One region of the Fusobacterium sp. DD2 genome, then DNA from elsewhere that is predicted to be linked to it. Evidence: riboswitches for the same ligand, from Rfam matches in the RefSeq annotation. Region 1 holds a riboswitch; the other holds the start of a gene.
What was found. A riboswitch is a leader RNA that binds a small molecule or an ion and turns the genes downstream of it on or off. The one in region 1 is predicted to bind cobalamin.
Positions count from the first base shown of each region.

Region 1 (7,963 bases):
ATTTGTATTAATTCCCTCTTTTTTCATCAAAGGTAAAGTTACTTTTTTAAAGTACTCAATTCCAGGATTTTCAAGTCCAACACAATTTAACATACCAGATGGAGTTTCAGCTATTCTTGTCCCATAGTTTCCATCTCTTGGTTCCAATGTAAGACCTTTTATTCCTATTCCTCCTAAAATATTAGGATCAAAATAATCCTTATATTCCATTCCAAATCCAAAGCATCCAGATGATGTTACTAATGGATTTTTAAAATCAACTCCTAAAAAATTTATTCCTAAACTGCTCATTTTACCTCCATTCTAATTTCCACAACATGTTTCTGTCTTTTCTTTTGGATTCATCTCTACTATTATTGTTGAATCAAACACTGGACCATCGTGACACACTTTTTTCATTCCATCTTTTGTCTTAATTGAGCATCCTACACAGGCTTTTACACCACATGCCATTCTTGCTTCTAAAGATACAAAGCACTTTATATTATTTTCAGTTGCAATCTTAGCAACGCTTTCCATCATCTTTTCAGGACCACATGTATATACTAAATCATATCTCTCTTTTTCTAAAAGCTCTCTCATTTTCATGTCCACTCTTCCATGTGTACCTTGGCTTCCATCATCAGTAGTAATATGAGTAATTATCCCTTTCAAATCTATATTATCAAGTATTTTTAAAGCTCCTCTGTTTCTTCCACCAGCTATAAAGGTGATATTTGAACCAAGGTTATTAAGTTCCTCAAGCAGATATTTCATAGGTGCTATTCCCATTCCACCACCAATTACTAAAACTTTTTTCCCAGTACCCTCTTTAATAAAACCATTTCCTAAAGGTCCTTGAATATTTATATAATCTCCTGTTTTAGCTGCAGAAAGGTCTTTAGTTCCCTTTCCTTTTACCTCATAATAGAATTCTAAAACTGATTCCTTCTTATTTATATAGTGAATGCTGATTGGTCTTCTTAAGAATACTCCACTATTTTTACACTGTAGCATAAAAAATTGTCCTGAAACAGTTTCAGGTATTGCCTTTGTTCCTTTTAACTTCATCAGATACATATTTTTTGCCACTTCAACATTCTCTAAAATTTTACAATCTTCTAGAAACATTTATCCTCCCAATATCTTACTTTATTTCTTTCCCGCAGTAATAACAATATTTACCATGTTTTGTTACAATAACTTTATTCTCTGTCTTTTCAAAATGAGTAACACATTTTGGGTTACTGCATACAACTTTATCGTTATATTCTATCTCATCTTTATCTTTCTTTATATCCAATGAACTTCCAGCAAGAGCTAGTGCATACATAGCTTCTCTTACAGGGACTCCATTAGCTGCCTGTTTAAAATATAAGGCATGTTTTGAATCATCTAAATCAATATCAATTTCATCTACTCTTGGTAAAGGGTGTAATATAATCATATGATCCTGACATTTTCCTTCAATATCTTTCTTTGATATTTTATATACACCAGATACTTTATTATAATCCTCTATGCTGTCAAATCTTTCTCTTTGAATTCTAGTCATATATAGAACATCTATCTCTTTAAGTATCGGCTCATATTTATCTGCTATATGATATGGAATTCCAACTTCATCTAATTCCTTCAATATATAATCTGGAATCTGTATTGATTCTGGTGCTACAAAATAAAACTCAGGTTTAAAATGTTCCAATGCTTTTGTTAATGAATGAACTGTTCTTCCATATTTAAGATCTCCAACAAAGGCAATTTTTATATTATCAAGTCTTCCTAATTCTTTTCTTATTGTGAAAAGGTCAAGAAGTGTCTGACTAGGATGTTCATTTGCTCCATCTCCAGCATTTATAACTGGATGTTTAGATACAGATGCAGCAAATCTTGCAGCACCTTCTATTTTATGTCTCATGACAATTACATCTGAATAAGCTTCAACTATTTTTATAGTATCTCTTAGGGACTCACCTTTTTTCAGTGATGTAGCATCTGGTGATTCAAATCCAAGAACCTTAGCTCCTATTCTATATGCTGCTGATGTAAATGATAATCTTGTTCTTGTAGATGGTTCGAAAAAAAGACTTCCAACTATTTTCCCATTTAACAGTTCTGGATTAGGATTTTGCACTAATTTTTCTGCAACATCTAATACTTCAAGTATCTCTTCTTTTTCAAGTTCTTTAATGGATATAAAATTTTTCATTTGGTTCTCCTTTTACTATTTTTTCCTAAAAAAAACTAAAAAAAAAGGAATGAACTATCGATACCGATAGTATTCATTCCTTTTATAAAAAAATATTTAATTTTAAAAACTTTATCATACACTATAAAAGCTCTATAAAATAAGGTAAAGATAGCACAACTAAACAGAAAATTCGAAACAATTTTTGACATAACTATCCCTCCTTCATTTATATATCCTGACTATAATAGCACATATTTACTTTTTTTTCAAGAGTTATTTTTTTAAAAATTCTACAAGTTCATTTTTATATCCATCTATATTATCTATAATAAGGTCTATCTGGTCTTTTGTTAATTTTACACTTTTTGATGGAACTGGAACTCTTGAAAAATCCTCAGTTAATTTTACATTTGTAACTGGGAACATATAATTTTTCTTAACAACTAAATCCTGGAATTCATCACTTAAGATCTCTTCCATAAATTTTTTAGCTGCAGGTTTAACTTCTTTCTTATTAATAAGAGAAGCACCTTCCTGATACATAAATGTTCCATCCTCTAATAAGAAACTATCATATTTATCTGCATCTTCACCTGTAAAGAAAAGATTACTAGTTGCATAACCTATCATCATTGGAGCTTCTCCTACAGTAAATTTAGAAAAAGCTTCTGTCCATCCTGCTTCTGTAGCATAAATAGCTGGCTTTAATGCCTTCCAGAATTTTATCCAATCTTTTCCATAAAGAGCTATACTCCATTGTAAAGTCTCTCTTCCAGTATTTGATACCATTGGATTTTCTACTAAAAGTTTTTTACTTAATTTTCCTAATTCCTCAAGATTTTTTGGTGGATTTTTTATCTCCTGTTTGTTATAGTTAATAGCTAAATAACCATAGTCAATAGGAACTACATAGTTACTATCCATTTTAAATTCTTCTTTTGCTATATTTCCAATATTTTTTGGAACATATGGAAGTATTAGATTTTCTCTTCTTGATATCTCTGTTGTAAGCTCTGTCAATCCAACTACTACGTCAGCTTTTGGATTTTTCTTTTCAAGTTTTAATCTTCCAACTAATCCATCAATAGATACAAATTTAATAGTATCTCCAGTTTTCTTTTCAAATATTGGTCCATATTTTTTCCCAATCCATTTCATTGAACTTGGACCATACACTACAACCTCTTCAGCATTAAGCATAAGCCCAGTTCCTAAAAATAAACATCCTAATAAAATCTTCTTCATCTTTTCCTCCATCCATTCTCGGCATTACCCGACTATGTTCAACGGTCGAACTAAAGTTCCTCTCAGCTCTTACGCTCCCGCTCCCTTAATCATACCACTTTACCCAATCTTTTACAATAAATATATAGAATAAGAAACATTTTACACTTGTAAAAGTTTAAACTATTGGATATACTATAATATATTTATATAGGAGGTATAAATTTGAATAATAATATAAGTGATAAAATTAAAATTTTTAGAACATTAAGCAAAGAAACTATAGATAAAATTTTAGCGTGTTCTAAAATTAAAGAATATAAGAAAGATGATATGGTTTTTTCTGAAAAAGAGGTACTTAAAGAACTATATTTTATAGTTGAAGGAGTTGTTTCTATATATAAACCAAATAAGATGGACGATGGTAAAAAAGTTGTTTATATATTTGGTAATGGAGAGATACTAAATGAAATGGCACTGGATAACAAACCTTCTCTTATTAGTTGTGAGCTTTTAACTGATGGTAAGATTCTTATTATCAATAAAGAGGATTTCAGAAAGATAATGCATAATGATATTGCACTATGTGAAGCTGTAATCAACTCTTTAATTATCAAACAAAAAAGAACAATTCACCAATTAAAAAATATGTCTTCTAAAACAGTAGATATGCTACTTGCTTTTAAACTATGGAAACTGGCTAAAGACTTCGGTAAGAAAACAGAAGAAGGAGTCGAAATTGATTTCGATTTACCAGTAAAATATTTAGCAGAATTCCTTGGAAATAAAAGAGAAACAGTCTCAAGACAGATAAAAGTACTAACAAATAAAAATCTTATAAAAACCAATAAGAAAAGATTTATTATATTAGATTCACAAAAACTTATAAATTATTTCCGTGGTGTTGAAAAATAAAGTATTCCAAATGAAATATTATATATGGTAACCATATATTTAATAAATATGTCATATGTGATTTATATCACTTTTATATAAAGTGCATTTTTATCGCTTTTAGTACTTGACTTTTTAAATCAAACAGTATATAGTTATATTAAAACAAAATATTGCATTTTTAAGGTTCTTAAAAAAGATTAATTGGGAAGAGAGGTATATTCCTCCACGGTCCCGCCACTGTGTTGCTGATGAACGGAATAGCCACTGACTGCATGTTGGGAAGGCACCTAGTAGGATGAAGCTAAGTCAGGAGACCAGCCTTAAAACAATAACTTTGTAATATGTTGCGAGGACAACTATATTTACTCTTTACTGAGATTTAGAATTGTCTTCCAAAATAATATCTGGGTAACGCCCATAATTAATATTTATCAGGAGGATTCAAATGAGAACACTTACGAAACTATTTTTAGGTTCAGCATTATTATTAAACGGAGTGATTGCTATGGCACATTCAGATGGAGCTTATGATCACAGCGATTTCTTCAAAGGAATGGACAAAAACGACAAAGCTGCTATAATGATGGTACACTTTGGTACTACTTTTGATGATACTAGAGCACTTACAATAGACAGAATCAATGAAAAAGTAGCAAAAAAATTCAAAAATGCAGATGTTAAAGAAGCTTATACTTCAAGAATCATCATGAGAAGATTAAAAGCTAGAGGAATTGAAAAACCAAACCCTCAAGAAGTTTTAGATCAATTAAAAGCTCAAGGATACACTCATGTATTAGTTCAAGGAACTAACATCATGAATGGTACAGAAAACGAAAACTTAAACAAAGAAGTTGAAAAATACTCTAAAAACTTCAAAGACATCAGAGTTGGAAACCCATTATTAACTTCACCAGAAGATTACAAAGAAGTTGCAAAAGCAATTGCTAAAAAAATTGGACCATTGAAACCTCACCAAGGTGTTGTTTTAGTAGGACACGGAACTGAACATTCAGGTGGATCAGCTTACGCTGCAATGGATTATGTATTCAACGCTGAAGGATTAGGAAACTATGTAGTAGGAACAGTAGAAGGATACCCAGAATTTGACGACGTAGTTAGAGAACTTAAGAAAAAAGGTATAAAAGATGTTATCTTAATGCCATTCATGTTTGTTGCAGGAGACCATGCTAACAACGATATCGCTGGAGAATGGAATGAAGATCTTCAAAAAGCTGGATTTACAGTATCTAAAGTTATAATCGCTGGATTAGGACAAAACGAAGATATCCAAGATATCTACTTAAAACACATCGACTTTATAACTCACCACAAAGCTGTAGATATGGCTGCTAAAAAAGTTCACTACTCAACTGAAAAAGACTAATAATTTATAAAAGAAAAATACTAGGGTTTAACTTTTATATAAAATAACTTTATACTATTAAAAAAACTATAAAACAAAATTTATAAATATATAAAGATAACCTCCAACTTAATTGTTGGAGGTTATTTTTTATTACTCTTATGCTTTTTTCTTAATCCAGTTCTTACCTTCTACAAGTCTTGATACTAACATTGCTGCAACAGTATCACCAGTAGCATTTATCATTGTAGCAGGTGGATCTACTAAATATCCAATAGTTGCAATTATAGGAAAAGCTTCTGGAGGGAATCCGTACATTGTTACTATAAGCATCTCTCCTATAAGTCCTCCACCAGGTACACCTGACATTACCACTCCACCTATTACTGAAAGGCAGATTGCACTTATATATGTTTCTATTCCTGTAAATGGAACTCCAAAAACTCCAAATAAAAATGAAATCTTTAAAATTGAACTGAATACTGTTCCATCCATATGTGCTGTTGCTCCAATTGGAAGTACTATCTCTCTTATATCTTTAGGTACACCTATATTTTCTGCAGCCTCTAGATTTACTGGTAAAGTTGCTATACTACTTTGAGTAGCAAGAGAAGTAAGTGCTGGTGAAATCAGATATTTCATCCCTTTAACTCCCTCTTTACCTGCTGATATATATCCATATATTGGAAAGATAATAATAAAATATGCAAAACATAATGGATAATAGATTATCATTGCTCTTGTATAAGATCCAATAAGCTGTCCTCCATACTCTCCAACAAGTGCTGCGAAATAAGCTCCAAGTCCAATAGGTGCATAATACATTAAAAGACTTATCATTTTAAGAAATATTTCAGCTAACGAACTAAGTCCATCTCTAACTATTTTTCCCTTTTCTCCAACTAGATTTACACATATTCCAAAAGCTATTGAGAAAATAATCAACGGTAACATATTTTTTCTTGAAATAAGCTCTGGAAAATCTGATACTGTAATAGCTTTAACTATCTGTTCCCCTGTCTGAAATGGCTTTAATGCCTCTGTTGCTGTTAGGTGCAACGATACACCCTGAGCAGGTGGAAACATATTTACTACTACCAGTATTATAAGCCCTGCAACAAGTCCTGTAGAAACAAAGACTAAAAGCAGACTTTTTAATACATTTCCAAGTCTTTTCATATCTGTCATACTTGCTATAGAACTACTTATAGTAACTAAAACAAGCGGCACTACTATAGTAAACATACCATTTATAAAAAGATCCCCAAAAGGTTTTAATACCTTTGCTCTCTCTCCAAATTTTAATCCTATCATACTTCCAATTATAATTGCTCCTATAAGTATAATCGAAAACTTATAAGAGTCCCATAAACTTTTTTTCTGTGTTCCCATAAAACATCTCCTTCAATATTTTTATTTTTTTAATTCTTCAATCAATATTTTTCCAATTTTATTATGTATCTCTATAGCTTCCATATTACTCTGTGCATTTTCTACAAATACAACAGCATCAATAAATCTGTCACCATAGATAATTCTTCCTGCATCATGCTCTGTATTTAAAAGTTCTCCTGTCTTATGATAAAATCCAAACTCTTCATTTTCACTAAGATATAGAGAAAGTTTTGTATTTATCTCCTGTGACTTGAGGAAATTGCTATATCTCTTATTTTTAAGAAGTAATAAAAGAACTTTATAAACATCACCAGGAGTGGTATAGTTATCAAGTCCCTCTTTTTTAGCTTCAAAATCCATCATCTTACGATTAAGTGCTGTCCCTTCAAATCCATAATCCTTAATAACTGTATTTATCCTATCCATTCCAAGATAATCAATTAAAATATTTGTAGCACTGTTATCACTATATGCAATCATAAGCATTGCTAAATCTTCTATAGATAATTTTATTTTGCTTTTAAGTTTAAACAGCACTCCACCATCTACTTTTTTACTCTCATCAATTATAATTTCATTGGATAAAAAATCTTCATCTAAGGCAAGTAGGATATACAGTTTTATTAGGCTAGCTGACATGAACTTTCTATTTTCATTTTTTAAAATTTTATTTCCATTCCAGTCACTTATGTATATTCCAAATGTTCCTTTGTAGCCAGTTAAGATATTATTTATACTCTTTTCACTTAACATTTTTTATCACTTGTACGCATCAGATATTCAAAAGCATTATATATATTTAATATCTGCATTTTTACCCCAATAGGAAGTGCATCTTCATCTAAATCAAATCTGTCATTATGTGCTGGATGAATAATTCCTTTCTCCTCATTTCTTACACCTAAAGTAAAAAA
Region 1 covers NZ_JADRHM010000040.1:6,028-13,990, forward strand. Annotated here, with positions in the region: gene IX290_RS07270 (dihydroorotate dehydrogenase) at 1-291, opposite strand, end outside; gene IX290_RS07275 (dihydroorotate dehydrogenase electron transfer subunit) at 304-1,110, opposite strand; gene pyrB (aspartate carbamoyltransferase) at 1,127-2,188, opposite strand; gene IX290_RS07285 (thiamine ABC transporter substrate-binding protein) at 2,444-3,415, opposite strand; gene IX290_RS07290 (Crp/Fnr family transcriptional regulator) at 3,620-4,309, shown strand; cobalamin riboswitch at 4,456-4,629, shown strand; gene IX290_RS07295 (sirohydrochlorin cobaltochelatase) at 4,737-5,675, shown strand; gene IX290_RS07300 (dicarboxylate/amino acid:cation symporter) at 5,814-7,046, opposite strand; gene IX290_RS07305 (serine hydrolase) at 7,068-7,802, opposite strand; gene IX290_RS07310 (amidohydrolase) at 7,796-7,963, opposite strand, start outside.

Region 2 (7,963 bases), on a different contig from region 1:
TCCATTCCAACTATTGATCTTGTTACTCCTCTTGATTTAGCCTCTTTTATAACTTCTGGATCTGATACTAAGCAATATGCTTTACAGTCAAATTTACCTAATACCATTTTGCTTAATCCATTTACTATCATATTTGTATCACAGTAAATTTTACATCCACCTTTTAATGCTTCCATTGCACTTTCTATTGCATTGTTTCTAAATTCAATTAAATCTGCATATTCAAAGTCTGCAGTTGTGTGAATTACTCTTTTTACTATTGGAAGAGTTTTCTCATCAAAATTGTTTACCTTTTCTCCTAACTCTTCACCTATAATTTCAAAACTTCTTTTTTCTATATCCTGAGGTACTTTTATATAATCTTTCATTATTTCACTTCCTTTGCTTTATTTAAAATCTCTGTTAAAAAATCAATGCTTTTGAAGAAATGCAGATGTGGATATCCTCCATAAACATTCTTCTCTCTAAATATACATTTCCATTTTTTACCATTTGGTTTTTCAATATCATATTCTCTTGTATCGTCATCTACTGTATTTATTTTTGAATAGTGGAATTCGTGACCTTTTCCAACTATCTTTTTATCCTTAATTATGTTGATATAACCAAATCTTGATATATCTAATCTATTTCTCATCTCTTCTGTACATTTTATTATTCCGCACATTTTTTCTAGATTACCATTGATGTTTTTAAATCCTTGGCTAAGGTACATGAAACCACCGCACTCACCAAAAATAACACCATCATTTTGATAAAATTTTATAATTGAATTTATCAGACTTTTATTTCTTTGGAGCTCATTTGAATATATTTCAGGGTATCCTCCACCAAAATATAGAATATCTACTTCTGGAATATCTTTATCTTTTATTGGAGAAAATGGAGTTATCTCTATTCCCATATATTCAAGCATCTCTATATTATCATTGTAATAAAAACTAAATGCACTATCTTTAGCAAGACCAAGTTTCAATCCTTTATATTTATTCTTTAAATCTGCATATGGACAAGGCTCTTTCTCTTTATCATCTATTTGAGCAATCTTAAGTATTGCCTCTTTATCTATAGTTTTTTCCAATGTCTCTTTTAACTTTGTAATTTTATCTTTTAGATCACTTATCTCAGTTGCCTGAAGTAATCCAAGATGTCTACTAGATAGTGCTAAAGTATCATCCTTTGGTACATATCCTAAACATTTCAGTCCTGTATATTTTTCAATAGCCTCTCTGTAGTGTTCATACATTTTCTCAGTAACTCTATTTATAATAACACCTGCTAAATTTACTCTAGGATCAAGCATCTTATAACCTAAAACCTGAGCTGCAATACTTGTACTTTTTCCTCCACCGTCTACTATTAAAATAACTGGAAGGTTAAGTACTCTTGATATATGTGCAGAGCTATTATTATCAAGTGAATGATCAAGGCCATCATATAGTCCCATAACACCTTCAACTATTGATAGATTTTTATGATGTTTTTGAAAAGTGTATTTTACTCCATCTTCTCCCATCATAAATAAATCTAAGTTATAACTTTTATTACCAGTTACAAACTGATGAAAACCTGGATCAATATAATCAGGACCAACTTTAAATGGAGATACATTTTCAAATAATGACATAAGTCCCATAGAAACTGTTGTCTTTCCTATTCCACTGCTTACTCCTGCAATCATAAAGGCTTTCATTCTACCACCTCTTTGAGAGTATTAAGTACTCTTATATTATTCTCTCTATTTTTTATTGCAAGTCTTATAAAATGCTCGTTTAATCCTTCAAAGTTTGAAGCATCTCTAACAAGAATTCCTTTTTCAAGCATTTTTTCCTTAACTTCAATAGCTGTACTTTTCAACAGCTTTATAAGCATAAAGTTTGTATTTGTTTTGTAAGCTTTTATATTCTTTATCTTACAACACTCTTCATAGAACCATTTTTTCTCTTTATCTATCCACTCTTCTGTCTGCTCTATATATTCACTATCTTTAAGCATAACTCTTCCTGCAATCTCTGCAAATGAATTGACACTCCATGGTTCCTTTTTCATGTTTAATTTCTCTTCTATAGTTTCATCAAAATAGATACCATAACCAAGTCTTACTCCTGGCACTGCAAAGAATTTAGTTAGAGCCCTCATGATAAAGATATTTTTATCCTTAAGATTTGCCGCTGTAAACTCTTCCCATCCTTTGATAAACTCTATAAATGCCTCATCTATAAAAAGTTTTATTTTCTTTGCTTTTAACACATTGTTTATCTTTTTTATATCCTCCAATGGAATAAATATTCCAGTTGGATTGTTCGGGTTACATATTATAACCAGATCACATTGTGGTATGTTTTTTAAGAAATCCTCTAAGTTAAATGTAAAGTTCTTTTCATGTGATAATCTATAATATAAAACTTCACACCCTATTGAATCCAAAGCTCTTTTGTATTCTGCAAATGCAGGTGCAACGATTAATGCTTTTTTAGGTTTCAGTGCCTGCGTATATAAAAATAGAATCTCTGTTGCTCCATTACCTACTACTGTATTTTTAAGATCCAATCCATTGTACTGTGCAATACTTTCTCTTAAAGCGATATATTCTGGATCTGGGTATCTCTCTAAGTTGTCAAAGTTATTTATAACTGCCTCTTTAAATTTTTCAGGTACTCCTAAAGGATTTATATTAGAGCTGTAGTCCAATATCTCTTTTTTTCCCTCTCTGGCAAGTCTATAAATATTTCCTCCATGTAAATCCATATTTCTCTCCTTATATAAAATACATTACCACTCTAGATGTGAAAATAAAAAATGCCATTCCTACCCATGATGTAACATATAGAAGTCTGATTCCCTTCTTAACATCAGGTATTCCAAAATGTTTTAATTTATCACCAATAGTTGGTTTATCATGTATTACTCCAAAATAGCTAGTCTTTCCACCAAACTGTACTCCTAATGCTCCTGCAAAAGCAGCTTCAGAGTTACCAGAGTTTGGACTTGAATGATTTAATCTATCTCTGAAGAATATCTTCCATGCACCTTTATAGTTGTAATGTAATAAAAATGCTGATATAGGAATAAATATTCCACCTGCAAGTCTTGCAGGTATAAAGTTTGCAACATCATCAATTTTAGCTGATACAGTTCCAAAATCCATATATTTTTCATTTTTATATCCAACCATTGAATCAAGTGTATTTATAGCTTTATATCCCATTGCAAATGGAAGAGCAAGTGATACTCCACCAACAGAAAACATGCTTCCTATAAAAGCATAAAACATTGGAGATATAACTCCATCTACACTGTTTTCACTAATTGTTTCTAGAATACTTCTTGTAATCTGTACTACATCCATATTTCCTGTATCTCTACTCACTAAATATGAAAGCTCTTTTTTTGCTTTTTCCATATCTCCATCAACAAGAACCTTACATACTCTAAATCCTTCATCTGCTAAACTCTTAGTAGCAAGGGTAGTATATAAAAAGAATATTTCTAATATAGGAGATATTTTAGCTAGATAATATGAAACAACAAATGTTATTCCAATAGTAAGTATTGCAAGAACTCCTCCCGTAAACTTCTTACAACTAAATCTATATAGAAGTTTTTCAAGCCCAGTTATAAGTTTTCCAATAAATCTAACTGGATGAGGAAACCAATGAGGATCTCCTAACAGTAAATCCAAAACATAAGCTATGCTATACTTAAATAAAAAATCCACATTAATCACCTATTATCTCATATATTTTTTTAATATCTATATTTTCTCTCATTATCTTTTCAAGCTTATCAAGTTCATGCATTCTATACTCATCAAATGTCATTCCCTCATCTTGGATATCCAATCCCTTTTTAGCTCTTACTAAGTTTAAGATATTACGGGTAACTTTTTCATTATCAAAGATTCCGTGAATATAAGTTGCAAAAATATTATCACCTTTTACAACACCAACTACTCTATCATCACCAGTAATCTGAGTCTCTTTTCCATTAGTTACTCCCTGATGAATTTCGTATCCATTTATATTTTCATTTTCAAGACCTGATAATAATCCACTGCAATTTTTTAGTGTTCCACTATACTGTCTTGTATTTTTTTCCTTTTCCATAACTGTCTCAAGTTCAAGTAATCCTAAACCTGGAATCTCTTTTATTGAACTTTCTATCTCATATGGATCCTTTATTTTTTCTCCCATCATCTGGAATCCACCACATATACCTATAACAATTTTTCCATTTTTAGAGGCTTTTATAATCTCAGTAGCTATTCCATTATCTTTAATCTCTTTTAAATCCTCTATTGTATTTTTTGTCCCTGGAAGAATGATTATATCTTCATTTCCAAGTTCCTTAGGAGATGTTACATATTTTATATTTACATCATCTGCAATTTTTAATGCATCAAAATCTGTAAAATTAGACATATGTTTTAATTTTATAATAGATATTTCAATCCCTTTATTTTCTTTTAAACTTCTAAATCTTTCAGTTACACTGTCTTCATCTTCTATATCTATATTGCTATAAGGCATAACTCCTACTACAGGAACTCCAGTCAGATCTTCAATCTCTTTTAATCCAGGTTTTAAGATATTGACATCTCCTCTGAATTTGTTGATTATTACACCTTTAACTCTTTTTCTTTCTTCAGGAGAAAGTAGCATAATTGTTCCATATATAGAAGCAAATACTCCACCTCTATCTATATCTGCTACTAAAATAACAGGGGCATCTGCCATCTCTGCCATCTTCATATTTGCAATATCTTCCTCTTTTATATTTATTTCAACAGGGCTTCCAGCACCTTCAATAACACTTATATCATAAGTTTCTCTAATATGATTATATGCTTTCATTATCTCAGGTTTTAAAGAAGTCTTAAATTTTCCATACTCTATTCCACTCATATTTCCAATTGACTTACCATTTACAATAACCTGAATTTTTCTATCAGTAGTTGGTTTTAAAAGAATTGGATTCATAAATGCTTCAGGTTCTATTTCTGAGGCAAGTGCCTGAACAACCTGCGCTCTACCCATTTCTCTACCAGTCTTTGTAACAAAAGAATTCAATGCCATATTCTGGGATTTAAATGGACAAACACTATTTCCATCTTTTTTAAAAACTCTGCATAATCCTGTAACTGTAATACTTTTTCCAGCACCTGATGAGGTACCTACAATCATGATATTTCTATGTTTCATTACAACACTCCCATTTGAAAATAAAAAAAGGCACCAAAATAATCAAGATAAATAACATTAAAACTGTTATCCAAATATTACATCTGAATAAAATCCCAAAATATTTATCTTTATTAATTAACTTTAGTACCCTAATTATTTACTATACTCATTCTCCTCCCGTCCCCGCAGGATAGTCAAATATTTTTTAAGAAAGGTCTCCTGACTTAGATTCATCCTACTCATATCCCCTTCCCAATTTCTCAGTGGGCCTATGATACTTTCGTCATCAACACAGTGGCGGGACCGTATAAGATTTTCACTTAATTCCCTTTTACTTAAAAAAACTGCATACTTATATATTTTACATTATTATACTCTATATGCATCAATTACGTCAAGCATTTATCCATTTTGAACCATATATATTATTTCTGAATTCCACTTAAATAAGTCATTTGTTATATCTATTATTTATAGATGCTATTTAATCTGTCAATAATTAAGAAACCTGGACTTCTTCTCATAATACCCTGTTTTTTCATAATAAAACTTAGGATATAAAAGATATAAATTAGTTTTAGCCCTGGAACATCCAACATAGTATAATCTTTTTTCCTCTTCTAACTCTTCCTCATTATTAAATGATGGGAATATCCCTTCCATCATTGTTGGTAAAAATACCACATCCCATTCAAGTCCCTTTGAACTATGTACTGAAAGCAGTGCTACTCCATCTGAGGATTCATCACTTTTTGTATGATATGGAATACCATTAGATGTAAGATATTTTAATAGTCCTTTTACTCCATATCTGTTTCTATATAAAATAGCTATCTCACTATATGAAGTTCCAGACAGGTGCAGATTCATAATTTTCTTACATAGATATTCCCACTGCTTTTCCTCATTTATAAATTGATTTTTAAATATCCTTCCACCTGAATTCCCAGTTCCAATAACTTTTTTATTATATTTAATCTTCATGCTTTTAGAGATCTTATTTGTATAGTTGATTATTTCCTCTTTACTTCTATAATTTGTTTGAAGTTTGATTAGCTTTGAATTTGGAAAGTCTTTTCCAAATTTTAAAATATTAGTAAAGTCTGCCCCTCTAAAACCATATATGCTTTGAAAGTCATCTCCAACTACCATAAGATTTTTTTCTTTTCCAACAAGTAATTTGAGAAGTCTCCTCTGTTCATCATTACTATCCTGATACTCATCAACTATGAGATACTCTATACCTCTTTGAATATATTCAAGAAAATTTCTATTTTCCATAAATTTCTCATTAACTTTTCTTATTAAATCCTCAAATTCATAGAGATTATTTTCCTCTTTCTTACTAGTGAACTTTTCATATATACTCTGTGATACCTCTTTTTGTTTACTGTCAATAAGGATTTCTCTATTTAGTTCCTTCGCTTCAATATACTCTTCAACATCTTTTAAAGCGATTTTAAGATTACCAATCTTCTCTTCATGAAAAAGTGTTTCTATAATCTCTCTCTTTTGGTCATCTCCAAGTATATGCATCTCCTCTATATTAAATAGTGCTTTATTCTTAAAAATTATCTTTGCACATAGAGAGTGAAAAGTCATTATCCTGACTTTTGTTTCCTTCGTTTCAAGTATTCCAAGAAGTCTTTCTCTCATCTCTTCAGCTGCTTTTCTTGTAAAAGTTATCATTAGAATCTGGCTTGGTAACACACCATTTTCAATTAAATAAGCAGTACGATAGACCATTGTTCTGGTTTTTCCAGAACCAGCTCCCGCTATTACAAGATATTGGCCTTTTAAACAATGAAGTGCAATCTGTTGCTCTTTGCTTAAAACTTTTGAATAGTCTATCTTAAGATTTCCTATTAAATTATTTTTTTCATATTTTACTTCTCTTTTTTCTAATTTACTTACTATCTTCTTTAACTGAACCTCTGGTGAAATCCCCAATACACCACATCCTTTTATTTTTAGTCTTCAGATTTTAGATATTCTCCAAGAATAAAAGCTGATAAAATTATCGCAATTATAATAGAGGTAAAGGCAGAACTTTCCATATACTGTTTATTGGAAACAAGTGAGTAGTTTACCAGTGAAGCAACTGGAAATATATCCTCAAGTTGCATAGTATATCCTATAGTAAATTCTCCAAATACAATTGCAAATATCTGTAAAAAGGCTGATAAAAATATATTCTTTAAAATTGGAAACTCAACATATATAAAACGTTGTAATGAGTTTTTACAATCTAAATCTCCACTCTCAAGTACTTCTCTTGGAAACTTCTTAACATACTGATACATAAATGAATACCCTATTGGAATAACAACAATCAGATAACCAAGTATTAAAAGAAATGCAAGTGGTATATCAAATAAGACATTTAGGTAATATAAAGTTATTGCCAAAAATGCTCCTGAAATACCCAAATTTGAAAATATTAAAATATCTGTAAATCTATTATAATTCTTTATAATTATATATATTAAAACTACTGAAATAGCACTTACTACTATTGAAATTTTCAGTGAGTTAAAAAGGCTTTCAACAACTGCATAGTCCTCTATAAAATCTGGAGAAAATAGATTCTCATATGCTTTTATAGTAAATTTTCCAGTAATGACATTTACAAAAGAGTATAGAAATGAAAATGCTACTACTGCATATTGCAGTATTGCATAGATAAAAGAGTATATTCCCAGAACAGGGTTAAGTCTCTTACTCTCAGGATTTCCTGTAAGCTCATATTCTTTTATAAAAATTCCAAAAAGGTTTAAGAT
Region 2 covers NZ_JADRHM010000015.1:18,929-26,891, forward strand. Annotated here, with positions in the region: gene IX290_RS03820 (precorrin-8X methylmutase) at 1-368, opposite strand, end outside; gene IX290_RS03825 (cobyrinate a,c-diamide synthase) at 368-1,693, opposite strand; gene cobD (threonine-phosphate decarboxylase CobD) at 1,690-2,748, opposite strand; gene cbiB (adenosylcobinamide-phosphate synthase CbiB) at 2,759-3,718, opposite strand; gene IX290_RS03840 (cobyric acid synthase) at 3,720-5,201, opposite strand; cobalamin riboswitch at 5,375-5,553, opposite strand; gene IX290_RS03845 (ATP-dependent helicase) at 5,676-7,133, opposite strand; gene IX290_RS03850 (ABC transporter permease subunit) at 7,154-7,963, opposite strand, start outside.
Region 2: another riboswitch for cobalamin. It lies ahead of IX290_RS03840 (cobyric acid synthase); the one in region 1 lies ahead of IX290_RS07295 (sirohydrochlorin cobaltochelatase).